2 regions of the Caballeronia sp. PC1 genome follow, and region 1 is predicted to be linked to the other one. Evidence: riboswitches for the same ligand, from Rfam matches in the RefSeq annotation. Region 1 holds a riboswitch; the other holds the start of a gene.
What was found. Region 1 has a riboswitch for glycine ahead of gcvT (glycine cleavage system aminomethyltransferase GcvT). Riboswitches for the same ligand answer to the same signal wherever they lie in the genome.
Positions count from the first base shown of each region.

Region 2: it holds a riboswitch for glycine, as region 1 does, so the genes downstream of both, LY284_RS21950 (D-amino acid dehydrogenase) here and gcvT (glycine cleavage system aminomethyltransferase GcvT) in region 1, are expected to answer to the same signal.

Region 1 is NZ_JAJUBH010000004.1:117,107-122,771, reverse strand. It holds gene gcvP (aminomethyl-transferring glycine dehydrogenase) at 1-2,210, opposite strand, end outside; gene gcvH (glycine cleavage system protein GcvH) at 2,249-2,626, opposite strand; gene gcvT (glycine cleavage system aminomethyltransferase GcvT) at 2,684-3,832, opposite strand; glycine riboswitch at 3,874-3,971, opposite strand; glycine riboswitch at 3,989-4,066, opposite strand; gene LY284_RS33665 (M20 family metallopeptidase) at 4,188-5,348, opposite strand; gene LY284_RS33660 (GTP-binding protein) at 5,451-5,665, opposite strand, start outside.
Region 2 is NZ_JAJUBH010000002.1:1,288,341-1,294,005, forward strand. It holds gene pcaH (protocatechuate 3,4-dioxygenase subunit beta) at 1-279, opposite strand, end outside; gene LY284_RS21940 (3-oxoacid CoA-transferase subunit B) at 276-935, opposite strand; partial or broken gene LY284_RS21945 (CoA transferase subunit A) at 951-1,646, opposite strand; glycine riboswitch at 1,801-1,885, shown strand; gene LY284_RS21950 (D-amino acid dehydrogenase) at 1,993-3,225, shown strand; gene LY284_RS21955 (heme-binding protein) at 3,274-3,687, shown strand; partial or broken gene LY284_RS38735 (TonB-dependent receptor) at 3,845-5,188, shown strand; gene LY284_RS38740 (TonB-dependent receptor) at 5,167-5,665, shown strand, end outside.

The DNA.
Region 1 (5,665 bases):
TGCGGGCCCACTGCAACCGGGCCAACGCCGGGTCCCCCTCCGCCGTGCGGGATGCAGAACGTCTTGTGCAGATTCAGGTGAGACACGTCTCCGCCGAAGCCGCCGGGCGCCGCCAGTCCAACCATCGCGTTCATGTTGGCGCCGTCGACGTACACCTGGCCGCCGTGCTCATGAACAATCTCGCAAATTTTCCGAACGTTGGCTTCAAATACGCCGTGAGTCGACGGATACGTAATCATGATGGCAGCGAGCTTCTGGCTATGTTGCTCGGCCTTCGCCCTCAAATCCGCAAGGTCTACGTTCCCGTCACGGTCGCACGCGACAACCACGACTTCGAATCCCACCATCTGTGCGGATGCGGGATTCGTACCATGAGCCGACGACGGAATCAGGCAGATGTTTCGGTGACCTTCGTCTCGGTCCTCGTGATAGGCCTTCACAATCAACAGTCCCGCATATTCCCCTTGGGAACCAGCGTTCGGTTGAATGCTCACGCCAGCATAGCCGGTGACGGTGCACAGCATCGCCTCGAGCTGCCCAATCATCTCGCGATAGCCAGCCGTTTGCGACTCGGGTGCGAACGGGTGAATCGATGAGAACTCCGGCCACGTCACCGGGACCATTTCGCTCGTGGCGTTCAACTTCATCGTGCACGAACCCAGCGGAATCATCGACCGGTCCAACGCCAGGTCCTTGTCGCCGAGACTGCGGATATATCGGAGCATTTCATGCTCCGAATGGAAGCGATTGAACACCGGGTGCGTCAAATAGCTGCTGACGCGATGCATGTCTGCGCCGAAGCCTAGTTCGGCTGCGCCCTCACACTCGCCAAACGAAGGCACCGGTCGAGCTTGAGCAAGGACCTCCAACAGCACCAATACGTCCGCTCGCGTCGCCGTCTCGTCGAGCGAAATGCCAACCTGATGGTCGCTGACTCGACGAAGGTTCACCCCTCGGCTTTCGGCTGCCGCGTGAATATCGCTGGTTCGTCCGTTCGAGGAGATGGTGAGCGTGTCGAAGAACGTCTCGTTCTCGATTTTGTAACCGAGACGCTTGACCCCCGCTGCCAACACCGAAGTCAGGCGATGAACTCGCGTCGCAATCCGTCTCAGCCCTTGGGGGCCGTGGTAGACCGCATACATCGACGCAATCACCGCCAATAGAACCTGCGCCGTGCAGATATTCGACGTTGCCTTCTCGCGACGGATGTGCTGTTCGCGAGTTTGCAGTGCGAGTCGATACGCGCGGTTCTGATTCGCATCAATCGTGATTCCGACAAGTCGACCCGGCATGGAACGTTTGAAGTCGTCCTTCACTGCCATGTAGCCAGCGTGCGGACCACCGAAGCCAAGCGGCACGCCAAAACGCTGGGACGTCCCGACTGCAACGTCAGCACCCCAGTCGGCGGGACTCTTGATGAGAGTAAGGGCGAGCAGGTCCGCAGCCGCAACCACAAAACCACCTTGCACATGCACCTTCTGCGCAAGCTCGCGGTAGTCAATCACATCGCCGTTCACGCCCGGGTATTGAACGAGCACACCAAAGGCATCTTGCGCAGCAAGCTCATTCGCCGGACACACTCTCACCTCGATACCCAGAGGCGCGGCACGCGTCATCACGATTTCGATGGTCTGTGGCAAGACATCATCAGCGACCGCGAACACGTTGGAATCGCTCTTGCCAACTCGCCGCAGGAGTGTCATGGCTTCTGCTGCCGCCGTCCCTTCGTCGAGCATCGACGCGTTTGCGACATCAAGGCCTGTCAAGTCGGTCACCATCTGCTGAAAGTTCAGCATTGCCTCAAGTCGACCTTGAGAAATCTCTGGCTGATATGGCGTGTATGCCGTGTACCATGCCGGATTCTCCAAGATGTTGCGCAGAATGACCTTCGGCGTGTGCGTGCCGTAGTAGCCCTGTCCAATGAAGTTCTTCAGAACCTTGTTCTTTTGTGCAATCTGCAGCAAGGAAGCGAGCGCCTCCTCTTCCGGCAGACCTCCCGCAAACTGTTCGAGCGCGAGCGGCTCGCGTCGGCGGATGGCTTCGGGCACGATGTCGTCAATCAACTCTGCCCTCGTTCGATAACTAAGCTCGCGAAGCATTGCTTCCTGGTCTTCCAAATTCGGGCCGACATGTCGGGCAACAAATGCATCGCGCGCTTCGAGCGACTCGAGCTGCTCGTCGTGCAGAAACTTCGGATGTGGTTCGTTCATAGTCCCTTACCTATAGAGTTACGAATGGGCGCGCGAACTTATTCGAGGCCGTGGGCGTAGTCATCGGCAGACAAAAGCGGAGCGAGTTGCTGCTCGCCATCGAAGGAAATCTTGAAGAGCCAGTTCTCGTAGGGCGCTTCCATCATGGTGTCGGGCGAGTTCTTGACGGTCTCGTTGATGGCCGTTACCTTCCCCGTCAGCGGAGCATAAATGTCAGACGCAGCCTTCACCGACTCGACCAACGCGCAAGCCAAACCCGCAGTAACATCCGCGCCAACGTTCGGGAGCTCCACGAACACGATGTCACCGAGTGCCTCGCCAGCGTGCGACGTCAATCCGATGGCAGCGATACCGTCGGGTTCAACTCGAATCCACTCGTGGGAGGCGGTGTAACGAAGCTCTTGCGGAAAATCCATGTTCTTCTCCGATGTTCTTTGTATGGCACTCGTACAAGAGGCCGTTATAAGTGAGGCTCAGACTTGTGAGAGGACGCCGCCATTTCGGACGAACGGCAAGCGGACGGCGACGGCGGCCAGTTCTCTTCCTCGAACGGAAATAACCAATTCGTCGCCCGGCTTGACCGACATGGGAACTCGAACTATTGCAATTGGACGTTGCATCGTGGGACTAAAGGTGCCACTCGTTACGACCCCTTCCCCACCTGCTACGTGAATGGCCTGTCCCGCTCGCGGAACCCCGCCTTCGCCGAACACGACGGCACCTATCGTCTGCGCTGAAACGCCGCGATGTTCAACGCCTTGTCGACCCATGTACTCACGGTCTGATTTCAAATCGACGGTCCATGCAAGGCCGGCATCGAGCGGGGAGACTGTCTCGTCCATGTCTTGGCCATAGAGATTCATACCTGCTTCAAGCCGCAAGGTGTCACGCGCGCCGAGGCCGGCCGGACGGATGCCGTTTTCAGACAGCGTCTTCCAAAGCAGCGGAGCGGCATCGGCCCTCGAAACTATCTCGAAGCCATCCTCCCCGGTGTAGCCAGTTCTCGAAACCATGAGTTCGCCGAAGGTCGAATCACTAACGAGGGCTGCATTGAATGGCTTCAACTCATTTGTGAGGGATTTTGTCGTTGGAACCGCACGCCAGAACTTCTCTCGAGCTTGTGGACCCTGCACCGCGATGATGGCGAGCGCCAATTCCGGGCTGGCCAAATCGCCGCGGCGCGGTACGAGCGTCACCTTCAGATTGCTCCGTGCTATGACAGCTCGAATCCAGGAAATATCAGTGATTGCGGTGGACGCGTTGATGACGAGACGAAACCAGTCTTCATTCAGGAAAGTGATGATGAGGTCGTCTACGACGCCGCCCTGTTGATTGAGCATGCATGTGTAAAGCGCCTTACCTGCAACCTTGAGCTTATCGACGTTGTTCGCGACGAGCCTGCGAAGAAGTTCTCGCGTATCGGGACCGCTCAAATCAACGACGCACATGTGCGAGACGTCGAACATCCCGGCGTCAGTGCGGACCGCATGATGTTCTTCAATCTGGGAGCCGTAATTGACGGGCATCTGCCACCCGCCAAAATCGACCATTCGTGCACCGGCCTCTGTATGGCTAGCTGCGAGCGGCGTGCGCAGCAAACTGCTAACGGTATTGGTGGCCATATCTCTTCGAGGTTGACAGAATGAAACGCATCCATACGGATGTCTCTTTCTCTGTCCTTGGTACCTGAGAGATTAGAGTCGCTTCGCGACCTTGCCCCTTCGGTGGACCTGATTCAGGCCTCTCTCCAGAGATTTCGCTGACGCATAATTGCAATCAACAACCAAGCCGTCCTTTTGCCTGAGAGTTTTAAGTCCCCTTCGGCGACGCTCTGCGTTCTCTCCGGCTTGGTTAAAACAACTATATTTGACCCTTGCCATCCAAGTCAAGTAACTTGCCTTGGAGGAAACACCTATTCCTCGCGTTTCGTCGCAGGGGCCTCTCGAAAGGACTGGCGTCCCCTCTGCGAGAGGCTCTTTAGAGCGGGTCGTTACTGATGCTTTGGATGATGGAGCGATAGAGCGTCACGCTCTCGGCAATTTTGTGCACGTAGCAATACTCGTCTGTCTGGTGAGCCATCTTGGGCTCACCCGGTCCCAAAATAATTGTTGGCGGATTTCCGGTTGCAGGTAACAAGACGCTGCCGTCAGTAAAGTACGGCACCGCGCGAGCAACGATAGGCTGGTGATGGAGCGATTCGCATAGCCCGAACACCCTCTTGACCGCCAACGCTTCGGGGTCGGTACTTAACGGCGGCACATCGACCATCGACGTCAGGCCAATGTCATCGGTCAAAAAACGAGACAGTCGTGTGCAGACGCATTGATGGTCCATGCCCGGAACTGTGCGGAAGTCCACCTCGAATTCCGCTCGGTCGGGAACAGAGTTCACGTTCGTGCCGGCCTTGAAGGTGCCGACGTTCATGGTGGCGTGGCCCATCAACGGATGCGTCGACTCCTCGATTCCAAAGCCGCGTATCTTCTGAATGGCCTGAGTCGCCTTATAGATAGCGTTGTCGCCCTGCTCCGGCATAGCGCCATGCGCTGTCTTGCCGGTAGCAGACGCACGGACCCAAAGCGCCCCTTTGTGCCCGACAAAAGGATAGTTCGCCGTCATTTCTCCGACAAGGAGAAGACTGAGTGGCTTCAGCAGCCCGGAGGAGCCCGCAAGCGCCTTCGCGCCATCGCATCCGGTCTCCTCACCTCCCGTGATAATCAGTTGGACGCCGTTTCCCTCACGTAGCTCCTCGATGCTTTGCGAGCAAGCAGCGACGAACGCGGCAATGCCTCCCTTCATATCGCTGGTTCCACGGCCGTACACACGCCCTTCACTTTCAATCGCGCCAAAAGGGTCGAAGTTCCATTTCCGCGTCCCCAACGGCACAACATCAAAATGCCCCGTAAATCCGATGGGTTTCCCACCTTGCCGGCCGTGGATGTTTGCGACTAGGTTAAATCGACCAGCTCCGAACGAATGCAAGTGGACTTCGAAACCAATGTCAGCGAGCACTTCCGCAAGGTATTTCGCGCATGCTTCTTCGTTGCCAGGGGGATTTATTGACGGTATGCGGACAAGGTCCTTAGTCAGAGCCAGTGCTTCAACGGGCGTGGCCGTAAGCAGTTTCACTGAAGCATCCATTTGACTATCTCCGTAAATCGTTCTTTTCGGCAACACTCAGCCATCCGCCAAACAGCGTTTGGCGGAGGTAATCTCTAAGGTTAGTTCAGTGGCAGCGAGGGGTTACTTCATCCATCTAGGAGCACCTGGGCGGCGAACCGGTCGACCGCCAATTGTCCTGCCGGCTCCGAGTGGCATCGCTGCATTTCGACCCTCATTTCCGAGCCCTTTCTCTCCCGCGAGTCGCATGAAGACACGAAGCGAACGCTCGATGAGGGATGCTTCGAGGTTGTTGACGATGAATGTCAGGTGGGATTGCTGCGGCGTCGCTCCCCATT
Region 2 (5,665 bases), on a different contig from region 1:
GATGGTGTTTGGTACCGGACGACCACTGTCATCCAGCACCCTGCCAGAGATGCGGATGCGCTGGCCATGGGGAGCAGATCCATGTTGCGACGTTAGGTCTACCTCGGCTTGACCCATAAGAGCGCTCCAGCAACCGCTGGGGCCGCTCACCTCAGTCAAAGTCTGCGGAGCGTTGACCAAGGGGTGACGCGGACTACGCAATCCGGTCGAGCGATACTCTGGGTAGAGGAGTGGTGGCAAGCCCGCGTCGTCAGGCGCATATGCGATGTCCGTTGTCACAGGCAATTCTCCCGGAGCTTGCCCAGAAAGAGAGGGGCATTCGTCTTGGAAGCGATTTCCTCGACGCAGACGGATGGTGCCATGTCGAGCAGCGCAAGCACTCCGGCTTGCGGGTCTAACTCCATCACCCCGAGGTCCGTAATGATCAGATCAACCACCGACCTGCCGGTCAGGGGCAGAGTACATTTCTGGACGATCTTGGGCGCGCCATCCTTGGACGTATGATCCATGACGACCACCACCCGCTTGACGCCTGCAACCAGATCCATCGCTCCTCCGATCCCCTTCACCATCTTGCCCGGAATGGTCCAGTTGGCGAGGTCGCCATTCGACGCGACTTGCATGCCTCCCAGGATGGCCATGTCGATGTGCCCGCCCCTGATCATGGCGAAGCTGTCGGCAGACGAGAAAAAACTCGAAGTCGGCAGCGTGGTGACTGTCTCCTTGCCGGCATTGATCAAGTCTGCATCAGCTTCATCAGCGAACGGGTAAGGGCCCACTCCGAGCATGCCATTTTCGCTTTGCAGCGTGACGGTCACGTTTTCGGGGACATGGTTGGCAACCAGCGTAGGGATGCCGATTCCGAGATTTACGTAAAATCCGTCCTTGAGTTCTCGAGCAGCGCGCGCTGCCATCTGATCGCGCGACCAAGCCATCATGCAGGCTCCGAGAGCGCGAATCGTCAGCTTTTCGATCTTCTTCTCGAGGCCCGTCGCTCGAACAATCCGATCGACGTAAATGCCGGGCGTATGCACTTCATCCGGGTCGATGGCGCCAGCTGGCACGATCTCCTCGACCTCGGCGACCGTCACCCGTCCGGCTGTCGCCATGATCGGGTTGAAATTCCGCGCTGTCTTTCGAAAAACCAGATTGCCTTCGGGATCAGACCGCCAAGCCTTGACTATCGAAAGATCAGCTTTCAGCCAGCGCTCTCGAATATATTCATCGCCGTCGAAAGTTTCGACAGGCTTGTCTTGCGCGACGACGGTTCCTACCCCGGTCCGGGTATAGAATGCCGCAATGCCGGCGCCGCCGGCGCGAATGCGCTCGGCTAACGTACCTTGCGGATTCAGCTCAAGTTCGATGTCACCATCCAGGAACTGCCGCTCAAAAAGACGATTGTCGCCAATATACGATGCGATCATGCGACTGATCTGCCTGCTTTGCAGCAGCTGCCACAGACCAAAGCCTTCTGCGCCCGCGTTGTTCGAAATCACTGTAAGCCCTCGGGTACCGCTTCGATAAAGCTCCGCGATAAGGTTCTCCGGGTTTCCGCAAAGGCCAAAGCCACCCGACATGATCGACATTCCGTCGAACAGCAAACCCTCAAGCGCTTCGGACGCGCTGCCTCGAATTTTTGAAAGCATTATAAGCCTCGGAACTGTTCGGAATTTTCCTTCGAACCTTATCCTTCGCATCGGCATGGAGCTGCTGCTTTTGACGATATGTGAAGGACGTTTGCGGTTTCGTCATTCTCGGTCGTCCGAATTGACTTGAGCGCACATTTCCAGGCAGGCCAGACTTGCCATTGCGGGAGAGACCGTTCGCCGGCGCCGAAGGAGCAACCGCCCCGGAAACTCTCAGGCAAAAGGACCGCAGGGCATCAAGATATCTGGAGAGTGGCGCCCGCCTGGGTGCCCGCCGACGGGATAGCGATCTCAGGCACAGCGGACAGATGGGGCGCATCCACCACCTTTTGGGGAGCGGCTCCCAGTGGCACGTATTAGCATCATCGGCGCCGGCATTACCGGCGTAACAACCGCCTACAGCTTGGCTGTCCGCGGTCATGAAGTCACCGTCTACGATCGTCGCCGCTATCCGGCGATGGTCACCTCATTTGCCAACGGTGGCCAGCTCTCCGCAAGCAATGCCGAAGTCTGGAACAGCTGGGCCACCATCGCAAAGGGTATGAGATGGCTCTTGAAAAATGACGCGCCGTTGTTGCTGAACCTCAAGCCCGGCCTTCACAAATACGGGTGGCTCGCCGAGTTTTGCGGCAATATCTTTCGGCACGAAAGAAACACGATCGCGACCGTTCGTCTCGCACTCGACGCGCGAAGGCATATGTTCACCATTGCGGAAGCAGAGGGCATCGATTTCGATCTGAAGCGATGCGGAATCCTTCATCTCTACCACAATGAACAGGAGTTTCGTGCTGCCGAAGTGGGCAACGCCCTCCTCCTCAAGGGCGGGCTCGAAAGGCACGCAGTGTCAGCTGGAGAAATGCGCGCGATCGAGCCGAGCCTGCAAGGCGCTCTTCACGCCGGATTCTTCACCCCGGGGGACGCCACGGGCGACATCCACAAGTTCACACGCGGGCTCGCAGATGCGTGTGCACGCCGAGGCGTGATTTTCAAGTTTGGAGCTGCTGTCCGGCGAGTGGAGATACAGAACCGGATTTGTACCATCAGCTTGACCGATGACGAGAGTGGTCGGCCGATCGCCTCTCAGACAGCTGATGCCATCGTTGTCTGCGCAGGGGTTGAAAGCCGAGAAATCGCCAGAAAGCTCGGCGAGAAAGTAAACATTTATCCGGTGAAGGGCTATTCCATCACTGTAAACTTGAGAGACGAGCAGAGCCGAACAGCTGCACCGAGTGTCAGCCTGCTCGACGACGCTGCGAAGATCGTCACAAGCCGCCTCGGTCCAGATCGATTCCGGGTGGCCGGCACCGCAGAGTTCAATGGGTTCAACCTAGATATTCGCGCTGACCGGATCCGCCCGTTGCTGCGCTGGTCGGAACGCCTGTTCCCCAAAATGGATACTGACAGCGTCACCCCATGGGCAGGCCTGCGCCCCATGACGCCCGATATGCTGCCTGTTGTCAGGCCGGGGAGAGTGCGTGGCGTCTACTACAACACCGGCCACGGCCATCTTGGCTGGACGCTTTCCGCTGCAACTGCCGAGATGATCGCCATGCGCCTGGACAGCGACTTCGCCGCGTAGCTTCGATCCACATTATTCATCAGAAGGATTTCGAGAATGATCCTAAGCTTGAAGCAAGCCCAGAATATTGCACTTCGCACTCTCAAGGCCGGTGCCGAAAAAGGACTGAAGCCGCTATGCGTAGCCGTGCTCGATCCGGGAGGTCATACAATAGTCCTGCACCGAGCGGACGGCGCGTCGCATCTTCGACCAGCAATTGCTATCGCGAAGGCGGCCGGCGCCTTGAATCTCGGCGTCTCTTCCCGCTCGATCGCGGCGATCGCGGCCGAACGACCGACATTTTTCAACTCGCTCGTAGGCATAGCGCCTCTCGGTATGGTGCCGGCCGCCGGAGGAGTGATCGTGGTTGACAGCGACGGCCAGACACTGGGTGCCGTCGGCGTTACCGGCGACACCTCGGACAATGACGAAGCTTGTGCACTTGCGGGCATCGAAGAGGCAAATCTGTTCGCGAAGGACTGATCATTGCCCGCGCAACGCGGCAAAGGTATTTCACATAAGTGCAATGATTGAAGAGAGATTGGCAAAAGCAGCGAGGAGGACGTTCGCCTTATGAAGTTGGACAGGCAGCTGGCGCGGCATGCGTACGGCTCCTTCCAGCAAATAATAAGGGGGGTTTATGTCTCGGTCGAATAGAACGAACGGGTCGGTAGCGGCCCTGCTTGCCGCTACTGTTCTGGCCGGATCGGCGACGCCAGCCTTCGGGCAGGCGACACCCGAGGCGCCTCAAGATTCTTCCGCGTCCTCATCGGGCGGATCGCTCGACATTGTCGTTACCGCCCGCAAGCGCGAAGAACGCCTCCAGGATATCCCGGTGGCGGTCTCGGCGATCGGCGGAGCTGCCCTCGAACAGAAGGGCATCGACAATGTGACAAACCTGATCGGGACGGTTCCGAGCCTCTTCACCAGCCAGAACCAGGCGTTCGGGCCGCTTCCCAACCAGACCTATCTCGTACTTCGCGGCGTCGGAGCGGCGGCATCCAACGATCCCGCTGTCGGAACCTTCGTCGATGGCGTCTATCAACCGAGCCTGGCATTCGACACTGGCTTCCTCGACTTGGAGCGCATCGAGGTTTTGCGTGGGCCGCAAGGTACCCTTTTTGGCAGAAACACCGAAGGCGGTGCACTGAACATTGTGACCGCGAAGCCCGACGGCACCTTTCGTGGGAAGCTGCGCGCAGAATATGCGGACTTCAATAGCGTTCGCCTCGGCGCGAGTTTCAGCGGCCCATTGGTGGAGGACAAGCTCTTCGCTAGCCTTTCTGGTCAATATTACAGCACCGATGGCTACATCCACAACCTGACCATCGACAAGGATCAGGATACGCTTCGCAGCCTGGCCGGGCGCTTCGTGCTTCGCGCATTGCCCACCGAAGACTTCGAGATCATTCTCCGACTGGATGGTTCTCGCAACAGAAACGGTTATCTCGGTTACGGCGTCGTGGACGACGGCGCGAAGCGTTATGCCACACTCGATGATCGCAAGGTTGTCTCGCCCGACACGAGCTTTGGCGGCTCTCTAACCATGTCGTACGATCTTCCGGCGTTTACGATCAAGTCGATCACCGGATATCAGCACGTAAAGACCGAATTCTGGTACGACTTTGATGGATATTCGGACCCCGACAACTTTCAGGACCAGCGCACGACCCAGTCAGCACTCTCCGAAGAACTTCGTTTCGAGTCGAGGAGCGGCGGGTCTTTCACATGGCTTGGCGGATTGTACGCCTTTCAGGATATCCACGAACAGAACCGCAATTTCGCCTTGTCTGGCTGTACGATCTGCGCCTTTCCGCCGATTTTCAATCCCGCCAACGACGTGCGGGAAGCGACGAGGTTGCGGCGTCGCGGCTGGGCCGCTTTCGGTCAAGTCGGCTACAAGTTCAACGATCGCTTCGAGCTGACTGTCGGCGGGCGATATGGCTGGGAGCGGACGCGGGCATTCCAGCAGGGCGTCGTGATCGTGCCGGCTGTGGGCGCGAACGACGCGTTCAGCGGAGTCACGTCAAAAGCTTCAGCAATTTCTCGCCGTCCGCTTCATTCTCCGTTCACTGGACGCCTGATGTCATGACTTACGCGACTGTGTCGCGAGGTTATCGCTCAGGCGGCTTTGACAAATATCCGGGTAGCAGTGCAGCCGTTGGGATCGCTTTCGACAACGAAAAGTCGACCAATTATGAGGTGGGGCTGAAAGCGTCGCTCTTTGACCGACACCTGATCGCCAGCGTTGCTGGTTTCATCGTTCAGGTGGACGACATGCAGCTGGCTTCTGTTGCCATCAGCCCGGTCACCGGTCTCCCTGTCGGTGTCACTGCCAATGTCGGTGCCTCCCGTAACCGCGGGTTCGAGTTCGAAGCAACCGCCATGCCGTTCCGCGGATTCAAGATTCGCGGGAACGCTGCATATACCGACGCGCGCTTCACCTCTATTACGAGCCCGG